Regions from separate parts of the Streptosporangium sp. NPDC023615 genome, predicted to be linked through region 2. Evidence: riboswitches for the same ligand, from Rfam matches in the RefSeq annotation. Region 2 holds a riboswitch; each other region holds the start of a gene.

Region 1 (7,409 bases), on a different contig from region 2:
GCGCACACCCCGACCATGAAGAACGTCGGACCCGACCTGCAGGGTTTCCGGCCCACCTTCCTGCTGGGCGTGCCGCGCGTGTTCGAGAAGGTCTACAACTCGGCCGAGCAGAAGGCCACCGCCGAGGGCAAGGGGAAGATCTTCCACGCGGCGGCCGAGACCGCCGTCGCCTGGAGCAGGGCGGAGTCCACCGGCGGCGCCGGAGTGGCCCTGCGCCTGCGGCACCTGGTGTTCGACAAGCTCGTCTACCGCAAGCTGCGCGCCGCCACCGGCGGCAGGCTCCGGGCCGCGGTGTCCGGCGGCTCGGCCCTGGGGGAGCGGCTGGGCCACTTCTTCCGCGGCGCGGGCATCGAGGTCCTGGAGGGCTGGGGCCTCACCGAGACCTCCGCGCCGTCCTCGGTCAACATCCCCGGGGCCAACAAGATCGGCACCGTCGGCAAGCCCTTCCCCGGGGTCGTCATCGGCATCGGCGAGGACGGCGAGGTGCTGGTCAAGGGCCGGCACATCTTCGGCGGGTACTGGAACAACGACGAGGCGACCGCCGAGGTGATCGACGAGGCGGGCTGGTTCCACACCGGCGACATCGGCGAGCTCGACGGGGACGGATACCTCAGCATCACCGGCCGCAAGAAGGAGCTCATCGTCACCGCCGCGGGCAAGAACGTGGCCCCGGGCCCGCTGGAGGACCGCATCCGCGCCCACCCGCTGGTCAGCCAGGCGATGGTGGTGGGCGACGACAGGCCGTTCGTCGCGGCGCTCGTCACGCTCGACGCCGAGGCCCTGGAGCAGTGGAAGACGGCCAACGGCAAGGCCGGCGCCGACCTCGCCGCCCTCAGCTCCGACCCGGCGATCGTCGCCGAGGTCCAGAAGGCCGTGGACGACGCCAACAGGACGGTCTCCAAGGCCGAGCAGATCAAGAAGTTCACCATCCTCGACATCGACATCAGCGAGGAGAGCGGGCACCTCACCCCGACCCTGAAGGTCAAGCGCAACCTGGTCATGCGCGACTTCGCCGACCGGGTCAGCGCCCTCTACGGCTAACCCCGAGCGGGTCGGGCGGGCCGCGTCAGACGGAGCGCGGGCCGGGCCGGGGTCAGGCCGGGACAGGCCGGGGCAGGACGGGCCGGGGACGACGGCTACGGAGCCTCCGCGGGCTCCAGCAGGCGGGCGAAGCGGGCCGCGGTCCGCTCCCAGCTCCACTCGCTCGCGACCCACTCGCGTCCCCGCTCCCCCATGGCCCGCGCGCCGGCCGGGTCCTTGAGCAGGCCGGTCAGGGCCGCCGCGACCTCCTCGGGGCGGGTGCCGTCGACGACCACGCCGGTCTCGCCGTTCAGCACGGCGTCGGGGGCGCCCCCCGAGGAGCCCGCCACCACCGGCAGCCCGGTGGCGGAGGCCTCCAGGTAGACGATGCCGAGCCCTTCGACGTCCACGCCGCCCAGGCGGGTGCGGCACGGCATGGCGAACACGTCGCCCGCGGCGAGATGGCCGGGCAGCGCGGAGTCCGGCACCGGCCCGACGATCCGGACCGAGCCGCCCAGCGGCCGGGCGAGCCGCTCCAGGGTCCCGCGGTACGGGCCGCCGCCGACGATCAGGAGCACCGCGTCGGGGACGTCCCGCAGTACCGCCGGCCAGGCCCGCAGGAGCGTGTCCTGGCCCTTGCGCGCCACCAGCCTGGACAGGCAGACCACCGTCGGCCGCTCCCCCAGGCCCAGCGCCGCGCGGACCCGTCCCCGGCCGGCGCCCGGGTGGAACGTCCGGGTGTCGACGCCGGGCGCCAGCCGCACCAGCCTGTCCTCGGGGAACACCCCGGCCAGCCGCCTGCGGGTGTACTCCCCCAGGTAGGTGACCACGTCGGCCTCCGCGCCGATCCTGGCGAGCATCCGGCGGGCGAGCGGCACCCCGGCCCAGCCCGCCTCGTGGCCGTGGGTGACCATGACCACGCGCCGGGCCCCGGCCTCGCGCATCCTCGGCGCGAGCAGGCCCAGCGGCGCCGCCGCCCCGAAGACCACGGTGTCGCAGCCGAACCGGGAGACCAGGGCGGCGGCCCGGCGGGCCACCGCGGGCGAGGGCAGCATCAGCGAGCCGGAGTGCCGCACGACCGGGTACGGCCGCTCTCGGTCGAAGGCGTCGCAGCCGGGCCAGGCGGGGGCGTACACGACGACCGAGCCGGGTGGGCGGTGGGCGACGAGGCCGTGCACGAACGACTGGATCCCTCCCGCGCGGGGCGGGAAGTCGTTGGTGACGACCAGGGTCCGGCTCACGGCTCGGGCAGGGCGTTCAGCCGGGCCCAGGAGCGCGCCGAGGCGATGCGCTGCGGCGCCGTGGGGTGCGAGGAGTAGAGCAGGTACTCCAGGGGGTCGGGCGACAGGTCCGAGATGTTGGTGGCGGCCAGGCGCCTCTGCATGGCGGCGAACGTCGCCGGGTCCCGGGTCAGGTCCAGCGCGTGCACGTCGGCGCGGGCCTCGACGTGCCTGCTCACCACGTTCTGGACGGGTCCCGACAGGACCGTGGCCAGGCTCACCAGGCCCATGATCAGCCCCGTCGCCCGCGGGTCGCCGAGCGTGCCCACGCCGGTCCGCCGCCGCAGGCCCGGCGCCGAGGCCACCACGTACAGCAGGCATGCCCCGCACGCCGCGCCCAGGCCGCCGACGAGCGTGCCCCAGAGCACGTCGCCGTCCTCGGCGTGGCCCAGCTCGTGCGCGACCACCAGCTCGACCTCGTCGGCGGGCGCCCGCAGCAGCGTGTCGTAGACGACGATCCTGCGGGTGGCGCCGAACCCGGAGACGTAGGCGTTGAGCGCGGTGGTCCGCCGTGAGGCGTCGGCGACGAGCACGTCCTCCACGGGGACGCCGTCCCGGGCGGCCATGACCAGCAGGTCGTCGCGGAGCGGCCCGGCCTCCATCGACCTGAAGTCGTTGAAGATCGGCTCGATGAGCACCGGGTAGGCGAAGGACGCGCCCAGCGTCAGCACGAACACGCCGGCCGACGCCGGGATCCACCAGCGCCGGTGGCGCCGCGCCAGCGCGACCACCGCCAGGACCATGATCGCGGTGAGCGCCGTGCCGACGCCCGCGCTCTTGGCCCGGTCCGCCGCCCACGCGGGCCACTCCTGGGTGGACAGCCCGAACTCGCGCAGGTAGGTCTCCGACCACATCCCCAGCGGCCAGCGCAGGGCCGCGGTGGCCACCGAGATCGTCAGCACGCCGAGCAGCACGCGCGCCCACCAGGGCCCCGGCAGCCGGTCGGCGAGCCTGGCGCCCAGCGGGGTGGCCACCAGCACTCCGGCCACGACCAGCGTCAGGCCGAGCGACAGGTAGCCGGGGACGCCGACCAGCGCGTCGAACGCCTCGGATCGGGCGATCTGCTCGGCGGTGAAGTCCCGCTCCGGGGAGGGGGCGACCGCGGGCGCCGCCGCCGGCAGTGCCCGCCAGGGGGTGGTGAACGCCACGATCGCCAGGGTGACCGCGCCCAGCGCCGCCAGCGCCCACCCGGCCGACCGCGTGCCCGAGGGCGCGTCCGTCCTGCTCAGCGTCATCCCAGTTCCCTCCGGAGGTAGTCGCGCCAGGCCCGGGTGAACCCGGCCGCCGACAGGCCGAGCGTGCTCCCGACATCGCTACCGTAGAGCCTCACCAGCGCCTTCTCCCCGAAGCGCTCCGCGACGAACCTGCAGGCGAGCCACGCCTCCTCGTAGGCCTGCGCGAGCCTCGCGGCGCCGGGGGCGAAGTCCGCGGTCCCGGGCAGGCGGGCGGGCAGGACACCGGCGCGCACCTCGGCGGCCAGTTCCGCGGCGGCGGTCCGCACGGGGATGCCCGCGTCGCGGTACCCGGCGTAGTCCGCGAAGCCCTCCGACAGCCACATCGGCACCCGGCCGCCGCGGGTGGCGCCGGTGGCCACGTGGGCGAGCTCGTGCGTGATCACCACGTCCCTGCCGGCCTCGGTGAGCCGGGCGTAGCCGGACGGCACGACGATCACCCGGTCCGCGGTGGCCAGGGCGGCCAGGGAGGCGAGGGCGGGGGTGCTCCGCGTCCCGGCGATCGCCGCGGCCTCGGCGTCGGTGGCGGGGAACAGGATCAGTGCCCGTACCGGACCCCAGATCGCCGTGACGGTACGGCGAGCCCGGTCGGCCCTGGCGGCGAGGTCCCGCAGGGCGGCGGGCGAGACACGGTGGCCGGCCACCGTGGAGTGCCGGCCCCGAACGACGGTCGTACCGTCCGGCCAGAGGTCGTGGAGGTCGGCGGGGAGGGGTCCCGAGCCGGTGAGCGGACCGGCGCCCAGCAGCGCCAGCAGCCCGGCGAGCACGGCGCGGCGTCCGCGCGGGACGGATCCGCCCGGCGGGGAGCCGTTCGGGACGGACATGTGAGCCGATGGTAGCCGAACACGCGGAAGCGGTCCCGCCCCTCCTGGACGGAGGGACGGGACCGCTGTCGCACGCCGGCGCACCCGCTCGGGTCCGGGCTCCCGCCCGGCCCCGGGGGTTCAGGCGCCCGGTCGGACCGCGCCGGCGAAGGAGGACCTGTAGTGGCCCTGCAGCTTCACGATCCTGACCGTCTTGCCGCTGCTCGGCGAGTGGACCATCCTGCCCTTGCCGACGTACATGCCGACGTGGCCCTTCCCGCTGAAGAACAGCAGGTCACCGGGGCGCAAGCTGCTCCACGAGACCTTCTTCCTGATCGTCCGGTACTGGCTCTGCGTGATCCTGGGGAGGGACACGCCCGCCTTGCGCCAGGCGTAGCGGACGAGCCCCGAGCAGTCGAACGCGCCGGGACCGGAGGCTCCCCACCGGTACGGATCGCCGACCTGCTTCTTGGCCGCCGTGACCGCCTTGAGAGCCTTGACCTTCTGCAGTGCCGCCCTGCTCATCGTGGTCTTCGCCGCGGCCGGGGCCGTGTTCTTCGTCCTGGCCTTGACCTTGACGTTCCTCGCGATCCGGTCGGTGCTCTTCGCACCCCCGGCCCGCGTCGCCTCCGTGCCGCCGGCCTGCTCGAGGACGCCGGTGGGGCTGCTGACCAAGATGTCAGAGGGATTGTCCGTCGTCGCCTGAGCCGCCGTGGACCCCAGGGTGACCGCTCCGGCCGAGGCGGTCAACGTGAGGGCGACGCCGCCCAGCGAAAGGCGGAAAAGGCGCGACAGACGGGGGTTGCGCGAGGTGGTAGACAGGATTTCTCCTTGGTGCTTCCACTGATGCCTACCGGGTTAGCTGACGGATTCGGGCTTGGAAGATGCCCTACGACACAAATGTGCCGATTCACCCCTGGCCACCGTGCCGGGCCTTTTGGGTCCCCGGTTCCATGCCTCCTGGCTGCATGGATTCGGCGGGCCACCGCGATGACGTCCGCCCCTTGCGGGGGCACGGCGGCCGGTTGGATTTCTATGAAGGGACACGGCCCGGAGGCCGTCGTTCACCGCGGCGGCATGGCTTGCACGTCGCGCAGCCAGAAGTTACTCCGATCGCCACGTTTCGGCAAAGGGTTCCTCGAAAAGGAGTATCGAGTCGGCATCTTGATCCCGCCGTTACCGCTGCGTGATGCCTGTTTATGCGATCGAGATATGACTCTCGTCACACGGGCTCGTCAATCCCGGAAAAGGCGATTTTTGTTATCTTCATCACATCGTGGGATCGCTGCGGCGACCGGCCCGGGAGGCCGGGACCCGGCCGTCCGGGCCCCGGCCGTCCCGGGCCCCGGCCGTCCCGGATCCCGGGCGGCGGTTCAGCTCAGCCGCCGTTCGAGGTGGAAGGCCACCTCCTCACCGGCCTCGCGCTTGCCGATGAGCCTGCACAGCTCCGCCCGCAGGGGCAGCCAGTGCGGGCCCGAGCCCGAGGGCATGAGCGTGGCCGTGAAGGGGTGACCGTCGATCGTCCCGGCGACCTTCACGGCCCTCCTCGTGCCGAGGACCTCGGCCGAGCCCGGCACGGTCACGAAGGTGGCGAAGGCGCCGTCCTTCTCGATCGGGGCGGTGAAGGTGTGGTCGAGCGGCTGAGGGGTCGTGGGTGTGGGCATGGTCGTCGTCTCCCGGTTCCTGTGTGCGGTGCGCCTCCGTGGGCCCGGAGGAGGCCGATGGTCGGTAGGGATGACTCCCGCGAGGCGCTGAAATCGTCGCCGCCGCACGAGATCTCTTCACCGGCACCGATGGACGCCCCCCCCCGGAACGGGAAGTCCCTCCCGGGGACGTGGCCCCCTCGGAAACGCACGACCGCCCCACGCACGACCGCCCCACGCGCGGCCGAGAGCCGCCGGGGGGGCACGGCCCCCTCAGGGGCGGACGGCCCCGACGAGACGGCGGCCGTAGGCCGACATCGGGACGACCTTGACCACGTCGCCGGTCTGCGGGGCGTGCACGATCTTGCCGTCGCCCGCGTACATGCTGACGTGTCCCAGACCCTCGCTGAAGATGAGGTCGCCCGGCTGCAGGGCGTCCAGCGAGACCTTGCGGCTCGCGCCCCAGCTCCACTGCTCCCAGGTCGTACGGGGAATGCTGACCCCGCCGCTGCGCCAGGAGGCCTGCACCAGGCCCGAGCAGTCCCAGCCGCCGGGGCCGGTGCCGCCGTACTGGTAGGGCTTGCCCACCTGGGCGAAGGCGAACTGCAGGGCGGCGCGGGCGTTGCCCGAGGCGGAGCCGCTGTACTGGATCCCGGCACTGTCCGGGTTGCCCGTCCGGAAGGCGCCGAGCTCGCGCAGGAGCTTCGTCTGCGCCTTGACCATCTTGTCGGCCTTGGCCTTCTCCTCGGCCAGCTCGTCGCGGATCTCGTCGGTCTCGGCCAGCACCTTCTTGGCCGCCTCCCGGCCGGCCCGCAGCTCCCTGGTGGCCTCGTTGAAGGCGTCGAGGGCCCGCGCCCGGGAGGCGGCCATCTGGTCGGCGGCGGCCATCCCGCTCAGCAGCGCCGAGGGATCGGGCTGGGCGATCATGTTCTCCCAGCCGGTGACCGGGCCGGTCTGGTAGGTGCTGACGGCCAGCGAGACGAGTTCCTCGCGCAGCCCGGTGACCCGCTCGCCGCGCCGGGTCAGCTCGCCGTTGAGCTCCCGGTACTTCTTCTTGGCCCGCTTCCACTTCTCCGAGGCCTGGTTGTACTTCTCCACGACCTGGTCGGCCTGCTCGTTGAGCTTCGCCAGCTTCTTCCTCGCCTGGGTGAGGGTGGGCTTGGGCTCCGCGACCGCCCCGCCCACCGGCACCATCATCAGCGCCAGGGCGAGACCGGCGACCACCGGTATCCGACTCAGTCCAACCGGCATGCCCGCCACGGCCACGTCAACGCCTCCCAGATACACAGACCTGCGGCGAATAGTACAGAAGAAGTAATGATTGGCTCACCTTTTCGCCGGGTTTGCCCCAAACGATGATGGCCGCTTCCGTGCCGTGGACCGTGGACCGTGGACCGTGGACCGCTTCCGCCGGACGGCGGTACCGGTTAC
Region 2 (7,409 bases):
GAACCGCTCGGCGGCCCTGCGCAGGGCGCGGGCCGTGAGCACGGGCGGCTCGGCCGCCGAACCCGCGACGGCGGCCTCGATCTGCGCCGGGGACGGCACGATCGGGGTACGGATCACCGCCAGCTCCGTCGTGCAGCTCGAGGGCAACTCCCGCAGCAGGCAGGCCGCCCACTTCAGATAGGAATCGGAGTCGGCCACGGCCAGGACCTTCAACGGGAACCTCCAGCCGGGGGGCGCCCCCCGGTGTCGTACGTGGACAGGAAAAGCGGCACGGCACGCGCCCGCGGGCGGATGATCCCCGGGGTCCCGCCCGCGGGGATCGCGGGTTCACGGGGTCACGGGGTCACGGGGTCACGGGGTCATCGCGTCACGGCCGGGCGGGTCCCGGGGTCGGACCGGCGGGTCATGATCCGGCGACCCCGGTGTCGTGATGGGCGAACATCGACAGGTGGGAGCGGAGCGAGGGCGCCGCCTGGGCCGTCCACCACTCGTCGGGCACGTCCACCGTCCGCACGGTCACGCCCCGCGCCGAGAGCAGGATCCGCAGCGAGGTGACCGCGGTCGACGGCAGGCTCAGCACCCGCTGCTCGGCGCCCAGGCCGCGCAGCGTCAGCTCGGCGGGGATGCCGCCGTCGTAGACGGTGATCCCGCGCTGCTCGGCGACCCGGGCGAGGTCGTGCGGGTCCTCGCGGCGGTGCGGGAAGTAGGCCACCGGCCCGTCCGCGCCCAGTCCGGCCAGCCAGGTGAAGTAGTGCTCCCGGTGGATCAGGCCGTTGCGGACCAGCGAGGTGCCCAGGACCACGGTCCGCTCCTCCGGACGGGGCCTGCGCAGCGGCTGCGAGCGCAACCAGGCGAAGTCGTGGGTGACCAGGTCGATCCCCCTGGCCCGTACGGCCCTGGCCAGGTCCGGGGCGACGGGCAGCGCGGTGAAGATCGAGAGCCGGCCGGAACGGGCGGCGGCGCGCAGCCGCAGTCCCGCCGCCGCGCCCAGGACGGTCCTGAGCCGCCCGGCGCCGCCGCGTGCCCGCAGCAGGGGCGTCCCGAGCCCGCCGGTGATCAGCTCCAGGAGCCTGATCGTGGCCAGGCCGTCGTCGACGATCACGACCCGGCCGGGCGCGGCGGTGAGCCAGCGGAACTGGACCTTGCCGGAGAAGGCGTCGCCCAGCGCCCAGGTACGCCCCCTGGGCGGCCGGGGCATGTCCTGCCGGGCCTCGGCGAGCTCGAGCCCCTCGGGCAGCCGCAGACGCCTCAGCTCGCGTCCCGTGACGGCCAGGGGGCGCAGGCCCGCCCTGGGCACGAGGTGACCGCGCGCGCCGAGCAGCCCGGCATGGTGGGCCTCCACGGCGCAGAGCATCTGCAGCGGGGACTCCACCCAGGCCACGGCCGAACCCTGCTCCCGCGCGTGGTCTCGGCCGTCCTCCACGCCGGGCGATGACCCGTTCACGACCGCCACACCGTAACCCGGCGGCCTTACCGGCCCGGGAACTGCGGGTGAACAGCGAACCACGCGCACCCATTCGTGATCTTGCGTGGCTTTGCCGCGGAAGAGGGAGCCGTTCCGTACACTTCCCGTATTCGAAGATCCACGCCGGGGACCGGTGGGCGGGCCGCGGCCGCACGGCGGCGGGGCGGGAGAGGGGCGAGCCATGTGGACGGCCGAGGAGATACCCGACCTGACCGGCCGCACGGCGGTGGTCACCGGGGCGAGCGGCGGCATCGGCGTGCCGACGGCGCTGGAGCTGGCCAGGCACGGGGCCAGGGTCGTGCTGACCGCCCGTGACCCCGGGCGGGGCCGGGACGCGCTGGAGGCGATCAGGGCGAAGGTCCCGGGGGCGGCGGTCGAGGTGGGCGCGCTCGACCTGGCCGACCTGCGTTCGGTGCGCGCCTTCGCCGGGACGGTCGGCGGGCCGCTGGACCTGCTGGTCAACAACGCCGGGCTGGGACCGATGCCCCGGGGGACGACCGCCGACGGTTTCGAGACGCAGTTCGGCGTCAACCACCTGGGGCACTTCGCCCTGACCGGCCTGCTGATGCCGCGCCTGCTGGCCGCCCCGGCGGCCCGGGTGGTCACGGTCTCCAGCGGCGCGCACGCCTTCGGGGAGATCGACTTCGACGATTTGGGCCTGGAACGCCGCTACGGCTCGTGGGCCGCCTACGGCCGTTCCAAACTGGCCAACCTGCTGTTCGCCCTGGAGCTGCAGCGCCGTGCCGAGGCCTCGGGGGCGGCCCTGCTCAGCCTGGCGGCCCACCCCGGCACGACCGCCACCGGCATCCTGAGGACGGGCCGCCCCCTCAACGCCCTGATGCGCCTGTTGCTGCGATCGCCCGCCAAGGGCGCCCTGCCCTCCCTGTACGCCGCCACCTCCCCCGAGGCCGAGGGCGGCCAGTACGTCGGCCCCGGGCCCCGGGTGTTGCGCCCCTCCGCCCGGGCGATGGACCCGGCGGTGGCGGCGCGCCTGTGGGAGGTGTCGGAGGAGCTGACCGGCGTACGGTTCGCCGAAACCTGAGGACGGCCGCTGAGGACGGCCGCTGAGGACGCTCACGCGTCGCCCGGCGACCGGCGGGGAAGGGCCTTGGAGAGGTTTCGCAGAGGTTCCGGGAAGCATTGAAGAGATTTTGAGTAGGATTTAAGAAAGATCGTCCGGGGCTCCCCGAGTTTTTACCATCGAATGCCAGTTCGATGAAACGTATGCACGGTGACCTTCGGGACGGGCGACCCGTCCCCCTCCCGGGGACCCCGGTCCGCGCGCGGGCAGACGAGGAGCCCTCGCCGGATCGCCGGGGACAGCGGGGTTCCCCGCCTGCCCGGCCGGGGAGGCTCGGCCTCGGACAGGGGCACGAGAAGGTCGCGAGAAGGGTGATCCTTCCCCTCGCTCCCTCCCGGGAACACCCCCCTCTACCCGCCTGACCAGGGCCTACTACCAACTAATGGCAATGTGTCCTGCTTGTAATCGTCTGTCTGCATGACGTACGTTCGTCCCGTTCATGGCAAATGTCTAGGTCTATCAAGGTCTGAGCATTGCCGTCACATTGCCCGACCGTGTCTCGTCGAGGCGGACCCCCTCCGCCCCCGGTGAGCACGGCCGCCGAATCCGCGAGGTCTGCGGAACCGGGGAACCACGTTCCTGGGGTGAATCAACGCATCCGTGCGTCGTAGGGCACTTCCCAGCCCGAACCCGTCAGCTAACCCGGTAGGCGGCATGGAAGCGACGCAAGGAGTCGAACCCCCATCATGACCGAGCACCGCCTCACCCCCACCCCCACCCCCACCGTTTCCCGCCTGGCACGCATCCTGCTCGGCGCCTCCGTCGTCCTCGGCGCCGGGGTCCTGGGCCCCGCCGCCCTGGCCGACGACCACACCGCCCTGACCCCTCCCGCCGACACCAGGACCGCGGAGGTCTCGCAGGACGCCGGGTCCGCCAGGACCCCCCTGGAGATCGCGGCCCAGCGGCTTCCCAAGGTCACGGCCGCACAGGTGCTGAACCTGGCCGCCCAGCAGATCGGCGTCCGGGAGAACTCCATGGGCGGCGGGACCAAGTTCCACCAGTGGTACATGTCCTCACCCCGCGCCCAGGAGACCGCCGCCCGCGACGGAGGCAACGTCTACGGCTACGCCAACGCCCCCTGGTGCGCGATGTTCGTGTCCTGGGTCGGCGAGATGGCGGGCATCCGGCCCACGATGGGCTGGGACGCCTACACCGTCACCCACGCCAGGTGGTTCGCGGAGAACGGCCACTGGGGCACCGTCCCCACCCCCGGCGCCGTCGTCTACTTCGACTGGGAGGGCGGCAAGAGCATCGACGGGATCGACCACGTCGGCTTCGTCAAGCACGACAACGGGGACGGCACGATCACCACGATCGAGGGCAACACCGGCAACGGCAACGTCGAGCAGCGCATCCGGCCCGTCTCCCAGGTCGCCGGCTACGGCTACCCGGTCTACGCCGGCTGACCCCTCCCCCGGCCCGCATCCTCCCCGCCCGATCCCGATCCACCGCCGGTCGGGATCGCGGCCCGTCCCGCCGCCCACGCCCGTCTCCCGCCGCCGGGGACGGGCCTCGCCGTGCACGCCCGTCACCCCTTCCACGCGGTACCGTCATCGTGGCCCCAGAGGACCCCGCTCGCACGGGCCCACCGTTCCCGTACGGGCACGAGGGCACGGGGTCGTGACCACACGACGGCAGGGCGACACGACCACGCGGCGACGCGGCGACGCGGCGCGTGACCGCATGTTGACACGGCGGCACGGCGGCACGGCCCTGTTCCGGATCGCACCTGGAGGGGCCGTGTGTCGGGAGCGCGCGAAATGCCCTGACTGTATGCCCGTGTGATGGGAGCGCTCCCAAAACCCTATATGGGATGTATATCACCATTTAGGGCGTCTAGACCCCGCGAAACGCCTCGCGTGTAACGGTTACGTTTCGGCGTATTGACGTCCTGGACGCCCATCGTCCACTCTTCGTGGGAGCGCTCCCAAAGCACATTGAGGAAAGACCACATCGTGAGACCGCGTTGTCGGGGCCGGTGCGCGATGTCATCTCCCAATGATTCGGGCGACCACCTGAGAGGGGTCCGGAATGTTTAACAACAAGCGGCAGGGCAAGCTGGCCGCCGTAGCGGTCATGGCGGCCACCGCCCTGGCCATCACGTCGTGCGGTTCCAGCGAGCCCGCCACGCCTCCCGCGGCCGGCGGTTCCTCCGCCGCCGCGGCGGAGCCGGTGACGATCACGGTGCACACCTTCGGAGGTGGCGAGAACTTCGGCTACGACAAGGCCGTGGAGACCTGGAACGCCGCTCACCCGAACATCCAGGTCAAGTACCAGAACCTGACCGACCGGTTCGAGGACGTCTACCTGCCGCAGCTGCTCCAGCGCCTCCAGGCGAACAGCGGCGCGGCCGACATCATCGCCCTGGACGAGGGCGCGATGGGCCTCATGAAGGCTCGCCCGCAGTTCTTCACCGACCTGGCCCAGTACGGGCTGGACAGCCGCAAGGCCGACTTCCCCGCGGCCAAGTGGGACAACGGCATCAACGCCGACGGCAAGCTCTTCGCCCTGGGCACCGACATCGGCGGCATGACCATGTGCTACCGCAAGGACCTGTTCGAGAAGGCGGGCCTGCCCAGCGAGCGCGAAGAGGTCGGCAAGCTCTGGCCGGACTGGAACGCCTTCATGGAGGTCGGCAAGAAGTTCCAGGCCGCCAACCCCGGCAAGAGCGACCCCAAGTTCCTCGACGGCCCGAACACGCTCTACAACGTGATCCTGTCGCAGGAGGCGCCGAAGAACGGCAACGTCGCCTACTTCGACAAGGAGAACAAGCTCGTCATCGAGTCCAACCCGGCCATCAAGACCTCCTTCGACACGGTGAAGAGCTTCAGCGAGGCGGGCCTGACCGCCAAGCTCGCCTCCTTCACCCCGCCGTGGAACGCCGCCATCAAGAAGGGCGGCTTCGCGACCATGGGCTGCCCGGCCTGGATGCTCGGCGTGGTCTCCGGCGCGGCCGGTGAGGGCAACAAGGGCAAGTGGGACGTCGCGGCGGTTCCCGGCGGCGCCGGCAACTGGGGCGGCTCCTACCTGGCCGTGCCCAAGCAGAGCAAGCACCCCAAGGAGGCCGCCGAGGTCCTGAACTACCTCACCGGCAAGGAGGGCCACGTCATGGCCTTCCAGGAGGCCGCGGCCTTCCCGAGCTCCATCCCCGCCCAGCAGGACCCCGCGGTCGCCGACCTGAAGAACGAGTTCTTCAACGACGCCCCGACCGGCAAGATCTTCGGTGAGTCGGTCAAGGACCTGCTGCCGGTCTTCCTCGGCGAGAAGCACGCCCAGGTCAAGACCTCGGTGGAGAAGGTCCTGGAAGGCATGGACCAGGGTTCCGTCCCCTACGGCGAGGCCTGGACCAGGTTCATCGAGGCCGGCGTCAAGGCAGCGGGCTGATCCCCCTCCCGACCCGCATCGGCCCGGCGGCGGTGACCCCGCCGCCGGGCCGGTCGTCTGCCCCGGCTGAAAGGCTCTGATCGATGACACTGCACGTCGACTCCCCGGCCGCCCCGCCCCGGCCCGGCCCCCAGCGGCCGGCAGGGCACCGCGGACCGCGGCGCGGCAGCGGGTGGGCCCGGTTCGATCTCCGGGCGACCCCCTACTTCCTCGTCTCCCCCTACTTCCTGCTCTTCGCCGTCTTCGGCATCTTCCCCCTCGGCTACACCCTCTGGGTCTCGCTGCACGACTGGGAACTGGCCGGCGACAAGACCCTGATCGGCCTCGACAACTACGTCGCGCTGATCACCGACGGTGCCTTCTGGAACGCGGTGATCAACACCCTCGGCATGTTCGTCCTGTCGACGGTCCCGCAGCTCGTCATGGCCCTGCTCCTGGCCAACGCGCTCAACAAGCGCATCCGGGGACGGCTCTTCTTCCGTCTCGGCGTGCTGCTGCCGCTGATCACCTCCGTCGTCGCCGTCGCCGTCGTCTTCACCCAGCTCTACGGGCGTGACTACGGCATGATCAACTGGTTCCTGAGCCTCTTCAACGTCGACGCGATCAACTGGCAGAACGAGAAGTGGTCCTCGTGGATCGCGATCTCCACGATGATCGACTGGCGCTGGACCGGCTACAACGCGATCATCCTGCTGGCCGCCATGCAGACGATCCCCAGGGACCTCTACGAGGCCGCCTCCATCGACGGTGCCTCGGCCAGGCGGCAGTTCTGGCAGATCACCTTCCCGATGCTGCGCCCGACGATCATCTTCGTGGTGTTCATCTCCACCATCGGCGGGTTGACGCTCTTCACCGAGCCGGTCATGTTCGACGGCAACCCGACGATGAGCGGCGGCGCCACCGGCCAGTACCAGACCGTGGCGATGTTCATCGTCAAGGAGGCGTTCCGCGACTTCGACTTCGGCTACGCCGCGGCCGCCTCGTGGCTGCTGTTCGCGCTGATCCTGATCGGAACGCTCATCAACTACTCCTTCACCCGCCGTATCGGGGGTTCCAAGTGACGGCCACCCAGCTCCAGCGCCCTCCGGCGCCGCCCAGGCGCCGTCAGGGCCCCGCGGCCGCGCGGAACAGCATCTGGGACGCCGGCCCCATGACGAAGGTCGTGCTGGCCCTCGCCCTCGTGCTCTCGGCGTTCCCCATCTACTACATGTTCATCATGGCCACCCGGACCAACGAGGAGGCCATCGACGTCCCGCCGCCGCTGCTGCCCGGCGGCCACCTCGGTGAGAACATCCAGCGGCTGCTGTCCACCGAGGACGCCTACTTCATGACCGGCCTGATCAACTCGGCCATCGTCTCGGTCACGGTGACGGTCTCGGTCGTGCTCATCTCCACCCTGGCCGGTTTCGCCTTCGCCAAGCTGCGCTTCCGTGGCAGCAAGATCATGCTGGGCCTGATCCTGGTGACGATGATGGTGCC
Region 3 (7,409 bases), on a different contig from region 2:
GCGACGAAGGGGGGATCGATACGTTTGTCGGTCATGGGGTAATCCTGTCGGTACTTACCACCACTGTCATACGCTTTTGCGCCCGCCCGACCGCCCCTCCCGGGAAGCCGCCCCCGGCCCCGGTGTCCCCAGACGTTCGATGCGGACGGGGTCGCCGCGCACGAGCTCGTCGTGGATGTGACGGCGGGCGCCGGTGACGGCGCGCTCCGCCGTCTGGTCGCCGTCCTCGATGCGCTGTCGCAGCAGCCGCACGGCGAGGCGGCGGTTGAGGCTGAACTGCCGTTCGGTGTCGACCACGACGACGATCCCCGAGGGCCGATGGGTCGCCCGTACCGCCGTGCTGGCCTTGTTGCGATGCTGACCGCCGGGCCCGCCGGTGCGGCAGGCGACGATGTCGACATCCGCTTCCGCGAACGTCGTGCGCGGGACGTCGACCTGGCACGGCCGGGCGATGACGTACCAGTTCTTCCGGCCCGTACCGGCCCGGTACGGGCTGGGGGCCTGCCAGCACAGCGTCCCGGTCCAGGAGGCGGCGAACGTCTCGGCGCCGGCTCCCGAGATCCGGATCAGGACCGACCGGTAGGTGCCGGGCCGGTCGCCGGGAACGGTCTCGGTCCGCCGGGTCTCCACGCCCTGCCGGGTGGCGTCGGCCTCCAGGCGGCGCAGCAGCCGGGCCAGCGCCCAGGCGCACTCGGCCGGGCCGCGCCCGGCCGACAGGAGCAGGTGGACGTTCACCGCCGCCCCCGCTCGCGGCGCCGGTCCCGCCGGGGCGAGGCCCCGAGGTCGGCCGTCTTGTAGGTGACCAGGGGGACCGTGGTGGCCACGGGCGTGGCCAGGCCGTGGTCGACGAGGTCGGAGATCACCTGCTCGATGCGCTTGTAGGCCGTCGGCGCCTCCTCGAAGAGCAGCTGGCGGTCCCCGCACACCACCAGCGACCCCACCGGCGTGCGGCGCAGCTCCTCGACCGTGTGCTTGGCCCGGCCCCGGCGCAGGGCGTCCGCGCGCGACATCTTGCGGCCCGCGCCGTGCGCGACGGAATGACAGGCGTCCGGCCCGGCGTGGGCGGCCACGAGGTAGGAGGGGGTGCCTCGCGTACCGGCGATGAGCACGTCGCATCCGTCGCCCGGCGCCGCCCCCTTGCGGTGCAGGTAGAGCCCGTCGCGGATCTCGACCAGGTTGTGGCACCGGTCGACGATCGGCTCGGCGGGCTCGGCCCCCAGGGCGTGGGCGACCCGGGCGGCCATCAGCCGCCGGTTGAGCGATCCCCAGCGTACGGCGTCGTCGTGCATCGCCAGGTAGGCGCCGGGGTCGGGGGCGGGCCCCGCGCCGTGGACCTCGGTGTGCGCCCGCAGGATCCGTTCGCCCAGCCCCCGGGAACCGCTGTGGACGACGAGGACCAGGTCGCCCTCGGCGACTCCGAGACGGCTCGCGTGGTCCGGTTCGAGGACGGTCCCGATCCGCGCCAGCTCGACGAAGTGGTTGCCCCGGCCGACCGTCCCGAGGCCCTCGACGTGACCGGCGGGGATGTCGCCCTTCACGACGGCCCAGACCGGGTCGTCGGCGTCGCGCTCGGGATCCAGCGCGCGATCGAGGTCGGGGAACCGGGCGGCGAGCCTCTCGGGTACGGCGCGCTTGAGCCTGATGGGGAACACGGCGATGCCGCACCCGATGTCGGATCCCACCAGGAACGGGTACAGCACGGTGGAGGTCATGGCGGCCCCGATGGGGGCGCCCTTGCCGGGGTGCAGGTCCGGCATGGCGGCGACGCGCGTCATGCCGTCGAGGGCGGCCACCTGGTGGCACTGCGCGAGGGCGTCGGACTCGATCCAGCTCGCGGGGGAGGCGAACACGGTGACGGTGGCCGGGCCCGCGGCCGCCGGGGACGGTGGCGGGGACTCCTGCCGGGAGGGTCGCTGAGACAAGGAGGCTCTCTCGAGAAGGTGTGGGCGGGCAGCGTCACGGGGCGCGTCGGCGCCGTGGCATCGCGGGGTGAGGGGTGCTGTCCGTCAGAGCGTCATGGACACCACGTTCCCCGAGCCCTGCCGTCCGGGGCAAGCGATTTTCGGTCGCGTGGACCGGTATGCCCGTGCTCACCGCCGTCTCACGCCGTGTGCGCCGACGCGGCCGGCACTGTGGAGACCACGGCGAGCAGATGTGATCTCCCGGGCTCGCGCCGGCCCTCACCTCGCCGCGTACCTGCCGAAGATCATCGAACGAGGCCTCCGCCAGGTGCCCTGGACATGCCCGGTAAAGGCGTCACCACGGGCCGGAGGTCCGGCCGCTCAGTACATCGAGATGTGCGGGTGGTCGAAGTGGTTGGCGGTGACGCCGCCGCGGTTGGACATGACCCGCCAGCCGGAGCCGTGGTTGATGCGCTGCCGCCAGATCACGTACTTCACGCCGAGCCTGGCCTTGTTCTTGATGGCCCAGGCGGCGATCTCGTCGCCGAGCCTGAGGTTGGCGGCCGAGGGCATCGTGCCGCCGGCGCTCATCATGAAGTCGCAGGCGCGGCCCAGCGGGTGCTCGCCGCCGTCGTTCGCGGCCCGGTAGCAGCCGACCGAGTACGGCAGGTCGAAACGCCTCCTGATCGCGTCGCGCATGATCCGGGTCCGGTCGGTGATGTTGTCGGCGCCCGTGGGCAACTGCGGGGCCCAGCTGCCGTCGGAGCGGCGACCGGAACCGGTGGGGACCAGCCGGTCGAGCCTGTCCTTGATGTCCTCGATCACCTCCTCGGCCTCCTTGCGCTGCTCCTGGACCTCCTTGGCCTCCTTGATGATCTCGTCGGCCAGCCGGGAGGCCGTCTCGGTGGCCTTCCTCCTGCGCTCCACGCTGTCGGCGAACCCCTTCAGCCGGGCGCTCTGCTCGGCGGCGAGCTGCTCCATCACCGCCGCCCCGCTCATGTCCTCGGAGAACAGCAGGCCGGGCAGGCCGCCCATGCCGCTCTGGTACTGGAGCTGGACGATGGCGTTGACCTGCCTGGCGTTCTCGTCGAAGACCTCCTCGGCCCTGCGCAGGTTCTGCCTGGCCACGGCCTCGCCCTTCTCGGCCTTGCCGAGGGACTCGCGCGTGGCCGCGTAGGTCTCGATCAGCGCGTCGACCTTCTTGTTGAGCTTGACCAGCTCGGCGCGGAGCTCGGCCTCGGTCGGCTTGGGGTCGGCGCTCCCGGCGGTGGGGGCGCCGAGGGTGAACGCGGCGATCGAGCTCAGGCAGAGGACCAGAGCGGCATGGCGGCGGAACGTGGGGGGCGAGGCCGCCACGTACTCTCCTCTCCTTCCGCCTACCGGGTTAGCTGACGGGTTCGGGCTGGAGACGCCCTTCCACCGAAGTGGTTTCACCCCAGGTGCGGTGGTTCCCCGGCTCCCGGGCGAGGCGCCTGGGATTAGGCGTATCGGCGACTACAGCCGATGTGGGAAGGATAGTAGTGGTAAACCCCAGGTCACGCGACATCAAACGAGACCCATCGGTGATCAGTTCGTGACAATGGAGCGCAGGAGATGTGCTGTCTGCTCGGGCAGCACGTCGTTCACGAAGGCCCCCATGGCCGATTCCGATCCGGCGAGATACTTCAGCTTGTTCGGCGCGCGGCGGATGCTGAACAGTTCCAGGTGCGCGTACGACAGGTCGCGGCCGGTGTCGACCGGCGCCTGGTGCCAGGCCGCGATATAGGGCATCGGCATGTCGAAGAGCCCGTCGAGACGGCGCAGCACGTCGGTGTAGAGCGGTCCGAACGCCGCCCGCTCGGCGGCCTGGAGACCGGCCAGGTCGGGGACCCGCCGGTGCGGGTAGAGGTGGACCTCGACCGGCCAGCGCGCCGCCGCCGGGACGAACGCCGTCCAGTGCTCGTTGGAGGCCACCACCCGCACCCCGGCCTCCCGCTCGGAGGCGAGGACGTCGGCGAACAGGTCGCCTCCGGTCCGCTCCCGGTACCGCCCGGCCGCCGCCAGGGTCAGCCTGGTGCGCGGGGTCACGTAGGGGTAGGCGTAGATCTGCCCGTGCGGGTGGGCCAGGGTGATGCCGATCTCCGCGCCCCGGTTCTCGAAGCAGAAGACCTGCTCGACCCCGGGCAGGGCCGACAGCTCGGCCGTACGGTCGATCCAGGCCTCCATGACCAGCTCGACCCGCTCGGGCGACAGCCGGGAGAACGAGGAGTCGTGCTCGGAGGTGAAGCAGACCACCTCGCAGCGGCCGACCCCGGGCCGGACCTCGCTCAGCCCGCCCGGCTGCGGGTACTCGCCCGGCTGGTCCGAGAACGAGGGGAAGCGGTTCTCGAAGACCACCACGTCGTAGTCGGGGGAGGGGACCTCGGTGAGGTTGCCCGGCCTGGACGGACAGAGCGGGCACTCGCTGGTCGGGGGCAGGAAGGTGCGGCCCTGCCGGTGGCCGGCCACCGCGATCCACTCCTCGGTCAGCGGGTCGTAGCGCAGCTCGGAGGCGGCGGGGCGGGGCGGCAGGTCGCGCTCGTCGATCGCGCTCCGGTCCGCGTCGTCGCGCCGGTCGAAGTAGAACAGCTCCCGGCCGTCGGCCAGGTGGGTGACGGTGCGTTTCATCGGGTGGCGATCTCGCTCTCCTGCTGAGGTTCTGTGATGATCAGCTCGCCGGCCGAGGCGGCGAGCTCCTCGCGCGCCTCGTCGGGCAGGCCGGAGTCGGTGACCACGATGTGCGCCTCGGCCAGCTCGGCGATCGTGCTGATGCCGACCGTGCCCCACTTGGTGTGGTCGGCGGTCACCACCAGGCGGCGGGCGGAGGCGACCAGCTCCCGGTCGGTCTCCGCCTCCAGCAGGTTGGGCGTGGTGAACCCGGCGCGGGCGCTCATCCCGTGCACGCCGAGGAAGAGGGTGTCGACGTGCAGACGGCGGATCGCCGAGACCGCGACCGGGCCGACCAGCGCGTCGGAGGGGGTGCGGACCCCGCCGGTCAGCACCACCGTGCGGTCGGCCCTGGGGGAGCGGTGGAAGACGTCGGCGATCCGGACCGAATTGGTGATCACGGTCAGCTCGGGCACGTCGACCAGGTGGTGGGCGAGCGTCCAGGTCGTGGTGCCCGCGGAGAGCGCGACGGCGGTGGCGGGCCGGACGAGCCCCGCGGCGCTGCGGGCGATCGTCTCCTTCTCCGCCTGCTGGCGCACCGACTTGGCGGTGAAGCCCGGCTCCTCGGTGGAACCGGGACCGGCGGCGGTGGCGCCGCCGTGGACCTTCTCCACCAGTCCCCGCTCGGCGAGCACCTCCAGGTCGCGCCTGATCGTCATGTCGGAGACGCCGAGCTCCCGGACCAGATCGGCGACCCTGACCCCGCCGGTGCCGCGGACCTTCTCCAGGATCGCCTGCTGCCGCTGCTGGGCCAGCATCGTCCACTCCCCTTAATCCACCAGATTTCCCCAAATTACCACGGCGATGGCCGGGGTGGTTGTTGGAACATGGTGGACCGTCCGCTCACAATCGCCCAAGCTCCGCCTCGATGTTGGCGCGCGCCTCCCGCTCCGGCCCGGCGACGTGGAAGATCGCCGGAAGCTCGAGCAACGAGCGCAGCACCGCCGCCCTGCCCGTCCTGAACGCCTCGTCGGGGACGAAGGCGTACTCCTCGCGTACGGCCGCGGCGTAGGCGGCGTAGACCTCCTCGGGCGCGCCCAGGATCGCCAGGTCCGCGTCGCAGAGCACGGCCCCGTCGGCGTCGCCCGGCGCCGGGTCGTGGGTGAGGGTCAGCCTGACCAGCCGGGCGACCGTGGCCACCGCCTCGGGGGCCGGCCCCGTCCCGGGCAGCGCGCGCTCGGCCAGCCGGGCGCTGCGCTCCTCGTTGTCGCCGCGCCGGGGGTCGTAGACGGCGTCGTGGAACCAGGCCGCCATCCGCACCAGGTCCGGGTGCTCGGCGTGGCCCGCCAGGGCGTCGACCCCGGCGAGGACCGCCTCCAGGTGGGCGGTCGTGTGGTACCTGCGGTGCGGCTCCTCGTAGCGGGCGATCAGTTCGCGGCCGAGCCGCTCGGCTCCGGGACCGGCCAGGGCCCGCCAGCGGGTCATCAGCTTCTCGCTCATGCCAGGGAGCCTAGGGGTGGGCGGGTCGCCGTCCGCGCCGGGAGCCCGGCCGGGGACGGCCCGATCGGAGGCGGTTCCGGCCGAGGGGCCCGGTCGGAGGCGGTTCCGGCCGGGGCCGGCCGGGGATGGCCCGGCCGGGGGCATCCCGGCCGTGGGGCGGGTGGCGCGGCCGGTCAGGCGTGGCGGCCCCAGGAGGCCAGCAACCGGACCTGGGCCTCCTCGGCCGGCGTCCGGCCGGGCTCCGGGCCGGACGCCGGCCGCGGGTGGCCGGGGTCGGCCGCGGTGAACCAGGCGGCGCAGGCCTCGACCAGTTCGGGGTCGAGCCGCTCGTCGGCGCCGATGGCGCGGGCCAGGTCCCAGGTGTGGATGAGGGCGTCGGCGAACAGCTCGGTGACGTACTCGAGGCCGGGTACGTCGCCGAACGGCAGCCGCACGACACCCTCCAGGGCGCCGTGGACGGTCACCGCCTGGACGGCGGCCATAGCCGAGGTGTCGAACGCCTTGATGGGGTCGTCGCCGAGCAGGTCGCCGTCGAAGGCGTCGCCGACCTCGGCGGAGGACCGTCCGGCCAGCAGCTCCGGAGCCCACAGGCTCTCGCCGACCACGTGGTCGACCAGCGCCCGGACGTCCCAGTCGACGCAGGGCGTCGGGTTCTCCCACTGTCCGGGGCCGACCCGGTGGACGAGCGCGCCGAAGGCGTCCAGCGCGCGGCGGTAGGCCTCGGGTACGTCGATGGTGATCATGCCTCCCGATCTCCTCCCGGGTCGCGCCGTGGCTCTCCTCCTGACCGTAACCTGTGGACCGCCAGTAGTCATCGCGCCGACGGACATGACCGGGGAGGCCGGAGGGCACCCAGGGGCACCCGGAGGCGCCGACCGGCACAGACTCCGGCGCCGACCGTGGCGCCGACCGGTGGAGACGGGTACCGAAGGGCGTGGGCGCTCTCCGGTGCCGTCGCGACACCCGGCCGGAAGGGCCCCGGCCGGGTCGCGCGGTCCCCGGCGCCCGCGGGAGCGGTCCCGGATCCCGCGTGGACGCCCCTACGGCAGCCGCTGCTCGATCCAGACGATCTTGCCCTTCTCGGTGAGACGGGAGCCCCAGCGGTGGGCGAGCCAGTTGATCAGGTGCAGGCCGCGGCCGGTGTCGCTGGTGGTCGACGCCTCCCGCATGACCGGCACGGACGAGCAGGTGTCGGACACCTCGCAGACCAGCGTGGGCCCGCGCAGCAGGCGCAGCTCGACCTCGCCCTCGCCGTGCTCGACCGCGTTGGCCACCAGTTCACTGACCATGAGCTCGGTGTTGTCGCAGAGCGAGGACAGGCCCCAGTCCTCCAGCGTGGACCGTACGAAGCGCCGCGCCTGGGAGGCCGACCGCCGGTCGGCC
Region 4 (7,409 bases), on a different contig from region 2:
GTCCTCGGGGCCACGTTCGCCGCGACCGGGCTGGCCGCGGCCGAGAGCCGTCCCGACCGGGCCACGCTGGCCGCCGTGGGGGCGCCGGCCCGCACCCAGCGCCTCCTCGTCGCCGGGCAGGCCGGGTTCATCGCCGCTCTGGGGGTCGCGACGGGGGTACCGGCCGGGCTGGCCGCGGGCGTGATGGCCGTCCTCGGTCTGAACGCGCGCGTTCAGGCCGAGCTGAGCGCGATGTCCGGCGTGGTCCTGGAGGGCCGGCCCGTCGTCATGTACCTGCTCGACGTGCCCTGGCTCGTGCTGGGGGGCGTGCTGGTCGGCCTGCCGCTGCTGTCGGCGCTGGTGGCGGGGGCGTGCGCCCGGACCGGAGTGGTGTTCGCCCGCCGCCTGACCTGACCGGCCCCGGCGCCGTTTGTCCTGACGGCCCGATCGGCCCCGTCGCCCGACCCGGCCGGGTCCGGCCCTGCCCGGAGATCCGAACGTCCCGCCCGCCCGCCCGGCGCCGCCGGGCGGGCCGGACGTGTCAGTCGGTGACGTCGGCGCAGACCACGTGGGCGCCCAGCTCGATCATCCGCTGCTCGCTGCGCGCGTCGGCGACCCGGGCCATCAGGATCGGCGCCTCACTGGCGGCGAGCTGCGGCAGCCTGGCCCGTACCCCGCGGTGGATGTCCCTGACCACGTCCTCGGCCGCCGACATGTGCACCTTGACGTGCAGCATGATCCCGGGGGCGCCCGAGGAGGTGCCGGCCTCGGAGATCCACACGTGGTGGACGAGCGGGTAGTCGACGAGCAGGTGCGAGATGGCGGCGCGCAGCGCGGGCAGGATCGGGTGGTCGCACCGGCGGTAGCCCGGATCGACCATCTGCATCGGACCCGACAGGTGCGGCCGGGGGGCAGGGATCCAGGAGGCGGCGGGCGCGGCGGGCACCGGGGTCCGCGGTCGGTTCTGCGGGGCCGGGGCCTGCGGGTAGGACGGCTGCGGGGCCGGTCCCGGCGGGTACGGGCCCTGAGGGTAGGAGCCCTGCGGGGGCCTCTGCGGCGACGGGGCCTGGGGATGGGGGTTCCTCGGCGGCGAGGCCTGCGGGCGTGCCGGCGCGGGACGCGAGACCGTGGCCATCGCCCCGGTCGCGTACGCGGTGGGCGTCGCGCTCGACAGCGCGGGCGTGGGCCCGCTGCGCGTCGAGAGCAGGTAGCGCTGGAGGTCCTCGATCGGCACGGCCGCGGCCGCCGGCCCGGCCGCGTCGATCACGATCTCCCGCACCCCGGTGACGCGCTGGATGTCGAGGACGGTGTCGGCGTCGCACGCCGAGAGCGAGTGGCTGCCGCGGTGCCGCGCGTAGGTGTCCGCCGAGGTGTACCCGAGCAGGACACGTTCACCGGCCTGGGTCGTGCCGAGCACGACCGAACGGTCGGGTCGCACGGCGACCAGGAGTCCCCATTCCGCGAGCGCCGCAAGCAGCCGGTGCGGCTCGCCGTGCTGCGCGAGCACGGTGCCGAGAGCGGGGTTCCCGATGCTCATATGAGGAACGATAGGTAGTGAACCACGGCTTATCAGGGTAATCGCGAAGTTTTCTTGGGATCAATACCAACTTGAAGTTCGAAGCATGGGATGTCACGGGGACGGGTAGCCCGCCCCGGGCGGTCCAGGGGCCGCACCCGGGCCGACCTGAGCTCTCGTGTACCCCGTCTCGGATCGCGGGACACTCGTGAACGCGTTCACAAGCGCCGATAGACTACGTGAGGTCCGTGCACCTCACCGCCTAGTAAGGATCTGCCTGTGAACAAGCCCGTCGTACTGGTCGCCGAGGAACTCTCCGAGGCCGGTCTCGCGGTTCTGGGCGCGGACTTCGAAGTCCGCCACACCGACGGCGCCGACCGCGCCCAGTTCCTGCCCGCCCTCGCCGGCGTGGACGCCCTGATCGTGCGCAGCGCCACGCAGGTGGACGCCGAGGCGATCGCCGCCGCCCCCCGGCTCCGCGTGGTCGCCCGCGCCGGCGTCGGCCTGGACAACGTCGACGTGGAGTCGGCCACCAAGGCCGGCGTCATGGTCGTCAACGCGCCCACCTCCAACATCACCAGCGCCGCCGAGCACACCGTGGCCCTGATCCTCGCCTCCGCCCGCAACGTCGCCCAGGCGCACTCGGCGCTCAAGGGCGGCGAGTGGAAGCGCTCGAAGTACACCGGCGTGGAGCTGGACGAGAAGGTCGTCGCGATCCTCGGCCTCGGCAAGATCGGCCAGCTGGTCGCCCAGCGCCTCCAGCCGTTCGGCGTCGAGCTGATCGCCTACGACCCCTACCTGCAGCCGGCCCGCGCCGCGCAGATGGGCGTCCGCCTGGTCTCGCTGGAGGAGGCCCTGCGCGAGGCCGACTTCATCACCGTGCACCTGCCCAAGTCCAAGGAGACCATCGGTCTCATCGGCGAGCGGGAGCTGCACCAGGTCAAGCCGAACGTGCGTCTGATCAACGTCGCCCGCGGCGGCATCATCGACGAGAACGCCCTCTACTCCGCGATCAAGGAGGGCCGCGTCGCCGGCGCCGGCATCGACGTGTTCCCCAAGGAGCCGGTCACCGACAGCCCGCTGTTCGAGCTGGACCAGGTCGTGGTCACCCCGCACCTGGGCGCCTCCACCCACGAGGCCCAGGAGAAGGCCGGCACGCAGGTCGCGCGGAGCGTGAAGCTGGCCCTGGCCGGGGAGTTCGTGCCGGACGCGGTCAACGTCCAGGGCGGTGCCGTCGCCGAGGACGTCAAGCCGGGCCTGCCGCTGGCCGAGAAGCTCGGCCGGGTGTTCACCGCGCTCGCGGGCGAGGTCGCCACCAGGCTCGACGTCGAGGTGCGCGGCGAGATCGCCTCCCACGACGTCCGGGTGCTGGAGCTGGCCGCGCTCAAGGGCGTCTTCACCGACGTGGTCGAGGACTCGGTCACCTACGTCAACGCCCCGCTGCTGGCCAAGGACCGCGGTGTCACGGTCGAGCTGATCACCAGCTCCGACAGCCCCGACTGGCGCAACGTGGTGACGGTCCGCGGCGTGCTCGCCGACGGCCGCGCGGTCTCGGTCTCGGGCACCCTGTCCGGGCCGAGGCAGATCACGAAGATCGTCGAGGTCAACGGCTACCAGATGGAGATCGAGCCGACCGACCACCTGTCCTTCTTCACCTACACCGACCGTCCCGGCATCGTCGGCGTGGTCGGCCGTATCCTGGGCGACCACTCGATCAACATCGCCTCGATGCAGGTGGCCCGGGACGCCAAGGGCGGCAAGGCCCTGATCGCGCTCACCGTCGACACCGCCATCCCGGCCGACGTGATCGACCAGATCGGCGCGGAGATCGGCGCCGACAGCGGCCGCTCGGTCGACCTGACCGACTGACGGGCGAGCCACGGCGCCGGCGCGGCCCCGCCTCCGGGAGGGGGTCGCGCCGGCGCCCGCCCGCCGTCTCGGCATGTGAGAAGTGGGTACGCGGGGCGAGACGGTCCCCGCGGTGCCGGGTACCCTGATGGGGATGCGCCGGGTGTTCGCACCGTTCACCCGCCGCGGCGGGGCCCGACAGGGGCAGGCCGGCGGCCCGCCACGGTGTCCGTGGCGCTCGCCGGCTCCGAGCCCTCCGTCCGCCGGTCCGTGACCCGGACCGCGACATCGGGCCCGGTCCGAGTCCCGACCGGAGTCTCGGCCACCTTCACCGCTCACACGCGACCGAGACGAGATCCGCCATGTACGAGATGTATTCCTGGAACCGCCCGGACGAGAACGAGAACGAGACGTCCGACGCGCTGCAGACCGCCCTGGACCGCCGCGACAACGGTGGCTCGCCCACCCGGGGCTGAGGAGCGGACGCGCCCGCGGGCGGAGCGGACGCCACCGCGGGCAGACCGGCGCCCGCCGGCGACGAGGGGCGCCCACCCGCCGGTGACGGACGGCAGGTCACCGGCCCGTGACGGATCCGGTCGCGCGCTCGATCCGTTCGGTCAGCTCGACCCCCTCGGGGTCCGGGCGCACCCCGCCGGCGAAGGAGGCGCGCCGCCAGGCGCTGAGCCGCTCCTCCTTGACCACGTCCCCGCTCCGCGGGGCGTGCACCATGTACCCGGGCTTCGTGATCATTCCGACGTGCCCGAGGCCGCGGAAGAAGACCAGGTCCCCGGGTCTCAGGTCCTTCCAGGCGATCTTCTTCGAGAACGCCCCGTACTGTTCCGAGGCGATGCGGGGCAGCGTGATCCCGGCGGCCCCGTAGGCGCGGAGCATCAGCCCCGAGCAGTCGAAGCCGCCGCGGCCGGTGCCGCCCCAGGCGTACGGCGTGCCGCGCTTGGACATGGCCCAGGTCAGGGCCTTCTGCCAGGCGGGGCGCAGGGAGGCGGCCCTCAGGGCGCCCTTCAGGGCGGGCATGCCGAGCGCGGCGGGCCCGGGGGCGGGCAGGGGCGAGGCGGCCGACGCGGTGGACGGGGTCGCGAACACCGCGGTTCCGGCGACGAGTACGGACGCGACGCGAGAGCAGATCTTGCTGTACAGGGTCGTTCCTTCCATGGGGCCGGCCGGGTGAGCTGTCGGGCTCGGGCGTGGAGGCCGCCCTACGGCGCGGGTGCGCGCCGACTCGCCCCGAGGGATCGGCCGGGCGGACGGGAACGCGCTCCGGTCGGGGAGCGGGGTTCCCGGGGCCCGGGTGGATCCCGGCAAGAAGTGGTTCCCCGGCTTCGTCCATCTCGATAAGGGATGATCCGGACGAATTAGGCATGAATCTGAACGCTGAGGACCATAACCAAACCTCATGAAACGGTCAACATATACTAAAGTTGGACAAAATGATCAGGGGTCTCCCGGAGGGAAAACGTGTCCGAGGGATGAGACCGGTGTTCAAGCACCGAGACGGGCCGGTAGGGTGACGGCATGGATTCGCGTAACATCCGCCTGGCGGTCATCCCCGGGGACGGCATCGGCGCCGAGGTCGTCGCCGAAGGGCTCAAGGTTCTCGAAGCGGTCGGCACGAAGGTGGAGACCACCACCTACGACCTGGGCGCCAAGCGCTACCACGAGACCGGCGAGACGCTGCCCGACGGCGTCCTGGAGGAGCTGCGCGGGTACGACGCGATCCTGCTCGGAGCGGTCGGCGACCCCAGCGTGCCCCCGGGCGTGCTCGAGCGCGACCTGCTGCTCAAGCTCCGCTTCACGCTCGACCACTACGTGAACCTGCGGCCGGTCAAGCTCTTCCCCGGCGTGGAGACCCCGCTGGGCAGGGCCCGGCCGGAGGACATCGACATGGTCGTCGTGCGCGAGGGCACCGAGGGGCCCTACGCGGGCGCCGGTGGCGTGATGCGCCGCGGCACCCCGCACGAGATCGCCACCCAGGAGTCGCTCAACACCGCGTACGGCGTCGAGCGCGTGGTGCGCTACGCCTTCGACAAGGCGCTGTCGCGCCCGCGCAGGAAGCTGACGCTGGTCCACAAGACCAACGTGCTCACCTACGCCGGCGACCTGTGGGCCCGCACCTTCGACCGGGTCGGCCGGGAGTATCCGGACGTCCGCACCGACTACTGCCACGTCGACGCGGCCTCGATGTTCTTCGTCGGCCAGCCCGAGCGCTTCGACGTCATCGTCACCGACAACCTCTTCGGTGACATCCTCACCGACATCGGCGCCGCGATCGCCGGCGGCATCGGCCTGGCGGCCAGCGGCAACGTCAACCCCGACCGCACCGCGCCGAGCATGTTCGAGCCGGTCCACGGCAGCGCCCCCGACATCGCGGGCCAGGGCAAGGCCGACCCGACGGCCACGATCCTGTCGGTCGCCATGCTCCTGGACCACCTGGGCCTGGACCCCGAGGCCGCCCGCGTCGAGCGCGCCGTGGCCGACGACCTGGCCGGGCGGACCGCCGGCGGGGCCGGACGCACCACCCGGGAGATCGGCGACGACATCACCGCCCGAGTAGCCGGCTGAGGAAGCCGCCCACCTCGACCCAGACGCGCCCGGCGGCTCACCTGAGCCGCCGGGCGCGTTTTGGTTTTTCCGCCTCGCTGACGGATTTCGTCAGCGATGCAGTAGTTTCCCGTTACCCGGTCCAACGCAGAATGGACGCAAGGGTAAGCCAGACACCAAGAGAAGGATCCGCGTCATGACCACCGCTCAGAAGCTCAGCTTCGACGTGCAGCTCTCCGACCACGCTCGCACCACGGCCGAGCGCGAGCAGGTAATGGCGAGCCCGGGGTTCGGCCAGGTCTTCACCGACCACATGATCTCCATCGACTACACCGAGGGGAGGGGCTGGCACGACGCCAGGCTCACCCCGTACGGGCCGCTCGTCCTCGACCCGGCGACCTCGGTCTTCCACTACGCGCAGGAGCTCTTCGAGGGGCTCAAGGCCTACCGCCAGGAGAACGGCGCGATCGTGACCTTCCGGCCGGAGGCCAACGCCGCCCGGTTCAACACCTCGGCGCTGCGGATGGCCATGCCCGAACTGCCCGAGGAGACGTTCGTCGAGTCGCTGGAACTGCTCGTCCAGACCGACCGCGACTGGGTCCCCACCACGCCGGGACACAGCCTCTACCTGCGTCCCTTCATGATCGCCACGCAGCCCGCGCTCGGTGTCAACTACCCCTCCAGGACCTACCGGTACATGGTCATCGCCGGCCCTGCGGCGGCCTACTTCGGCGGGGGCCAGGCCGTCTCGGTCTGGCTCTCCACCGAGTACACCCGTGCCGCTCCCGGCGGCACCGGGTTCGCCAAGTGCGGCGGCAACTACGCCGCGGCCTTCGTGGCCCAGCGCCAGGCCGTCGAGCAGGGCTGTGACCAGGTGGTCTGGCTGGACGCGGTCGAGCACCGCTACGTCGAGGAGATGGGCGGGATGAACCTGTTCTTCGTCTACGGCGACCGCCTGCTCACCCCGGCGCTGACCGGCACGCTCCTGCCCGGCATCACCCGCGACTCCATCCTCGCCCTCGCCGGCGGTCTCGGCCTGCGTGCCGAGGAGGGGCGCCTGTCGATCGAGGAGTGGCGACGCGGCTGCGAGTCGGGCGAGCTCACCGAGGTCTTCGCCTGCGGCACCGCCGCGGTCGTCACCCCGGTCGGCACGGTCAAGGGCGCCGACGGCTCCTGGACGATCGGCGACGGCACCCAGGGCCCGGTCACCTCGAAGATCCGCGAGGAGCTCGTGGGCATCCAGTACGGCTCCCGCCCCGACCCGCACGGCTGGGTCCACAAGATCTGCTAGCCGCCGAGGGAGGACCCGGGTCCGCCGGGACACGGGTGGCCGCCACCCGCACGTGAGAGGGCCCGGCCTTACCGGGCCGGACCCGATCACGCGCGGCAGGCTCAGTCCTCGATCAGCCGGCCCGTGTCGATCGTGACATCCCACGGCGCGGGGAGTTCGAGCGGCTTGCCGAGCGATTCGGTGACCTCGTCGGCGTACCCTTCCGGTCCCGGCCGGCTG

The links. Region 2 has a riboswitch for cyclic di-AMP ahead of AB0G16_RS34920 (CHAP domain-containing protein). Riboswitches for the same ligand answer to the same signal wherever they lie in the genome.
Region 1: it holds a riboswitch for cyclic di-AMP, as region 2 does, so the genes downstream of both, AB0G16_RS25180 (C40 family peptidase) here and AB0G16_RS34920 (CHAP domain-containing protein) in region 2, are expected to answer to the same signal.
Region 3: it holds a riboswitch for cyclic di-AMP, as region 2 does, so the genes downstream of both, AB0G16_RS01555 (hypothetical protein) here and AB0G16_RS34920 (CHAP domain-containing protein) in region 2, are expected to answer to the same signal.
Region 4: it holds a riboswitch for cyclic di-AMP, as region 2 does, so the genes downstream of both, AB0G16_RS07105 (C40 family peptidase) here and AB0G16_RS34920 (CHAP domain-containing protein) in region 2, are expected to answer to the same signal.

What each region holds. Positions count from the first base shown of each region.
Region 1 covers NZ_JBFABE010000041.1:34,497-41,905, forward strand. Annotated here, with positions in the region: gene AB0G16_RS25160 (AMP-dependent synthetase/ligase) at 1-1,041, shown strand, start outside; gene AB0G16_RS25165 (glycosyltransferase family 4 protein) at 1,137-2,261, opposite strand; gene AB0G16_RS25170 (M48 family metallopeptidase) at 2,258-3,535, opposite strand; gene AB0G16_RS25175 (hypothetical protein) at 3,532-4,356, opposite strand; gene AB0G16_RS25180 (C40 family peptidase) at 4,477-5,010, opposite strand; cyclic di-AMP (ydaO/yuaA leader) riboswitch at 5,168-5,325, opposite strand; gene AB0G16_RS25185 (DUF1905 domain-containing protein) at 5,709-5,999, opposite strand; gene AB0G16_RS25190 (NlpC/P60 family protein) at 6,252-7,229, opposite strand; gene AB0G16_RS25195 (hypothetical protein) at 7,406-7,409, opposite strand, start outside.
Region 2 covers NZ_JBFABE010000085.1:15,391-22,799, reverse strand. Annotated here, with positions in the region: gene AB0G16_RS34935 (DUF6716 putative glycosyltransferase) at 1-198, opposite strand, end outside; gene AB0G16_RS34930 (hypothetical protein) at 404-1,444, opposite strand; gene AB0G16_RS34925 (oxidoreductase) at 1,647-2,507, shown strand; cyclic di-AMP (ydaO/yuaA leader) riboswitch at 3,075-3,213, shown strand; gene AB0G16_RS34920 (CHAP domain-containing protein) at 3,233-3,952, shown strand; gene AB0G16_RS34915 (extracellular solute-binding protein) at 4,578-5,930, shown strand; gene AB0G16_RS34910 (sugar ABC transporter permease) at 6,014-6,991, shown strand; gene AB0G16_RS34905 (carbohydrate ABC transporter permease) at 7,081-7,409, shown strand, end outside.
Region 3 covers NZ_JBFABE010000002.1:17,528-24,936, reverse strand. Annotated here, with positions in the region: gene AB0G16_RS01570 (DinB family protein) at 1-35, opposite strand, end outside; gene prfH (peptide chain release factor H) at 67-735, opposite strand; gene AB0G16_RS01560 (RNA ligase RtcB family protein) at 732-1,922, opposite strand; gene AB0G16_RS01555 (hypothetical protein) at 2,283-3,257, opposite strand; cyclic di-AMP (ydaO/yuaA leader) riboswitch at 3,261-3,396, opposite strand; gene galT (galactose-1-phosphate uridylyltransferase) at 3,468-4,547, opposite strand; gene AB0G16_RS01545 (DeoR/GlpR family DNA-binding transcription regulator) at 4,544-5,344, opposite strand; gene AB0G16_RS01540 (metal-dependent phosphohydrolase) at 5,430-6,026, opposite strand; gene AB0G16_RS01535 (TIGR03086 family metal-binding protein) at 6,200-6,769, opposite strand; gene AB0G16_RS01530 (SpoIIE family protein phosphatase) at 7,067-7,409, opposite strand, start outside.
Region 4 covers NZ_JBFABE010000006.1:136,873-144,281, forward strand. Annotated here, with positions in the region: gene AB0G16_RS07090 (FtsX-like permease family protein) at 1-393, shown strand, start outside; gene AB0G16_RS07095 (hypothetical protein) at 521-1,516, opposite strand; gene serA (phosphoglycerate dehydrogenase) at 1,775-3,364, shown strand; gene AB0G16_RS07105 (C40 family peptidase) at 3,917-4,513, opposite strand; cyclic di-AMP (ydaO/yuaA leader) riboswitch at 4,501-4,730, opposite strand; gene AB0G16_RS07110 (3-isopropylmalate dehydrogenase) at 4,874-5,920, shown strand; gene AB0G16_RS07115 (branched-chain amino acid aminotransferase) at 6,096-7,190, shown strand; gene AB0G16_RS07120 (Uma2 family endonuclease) at 7,292-7,409, opposite strand, start outside.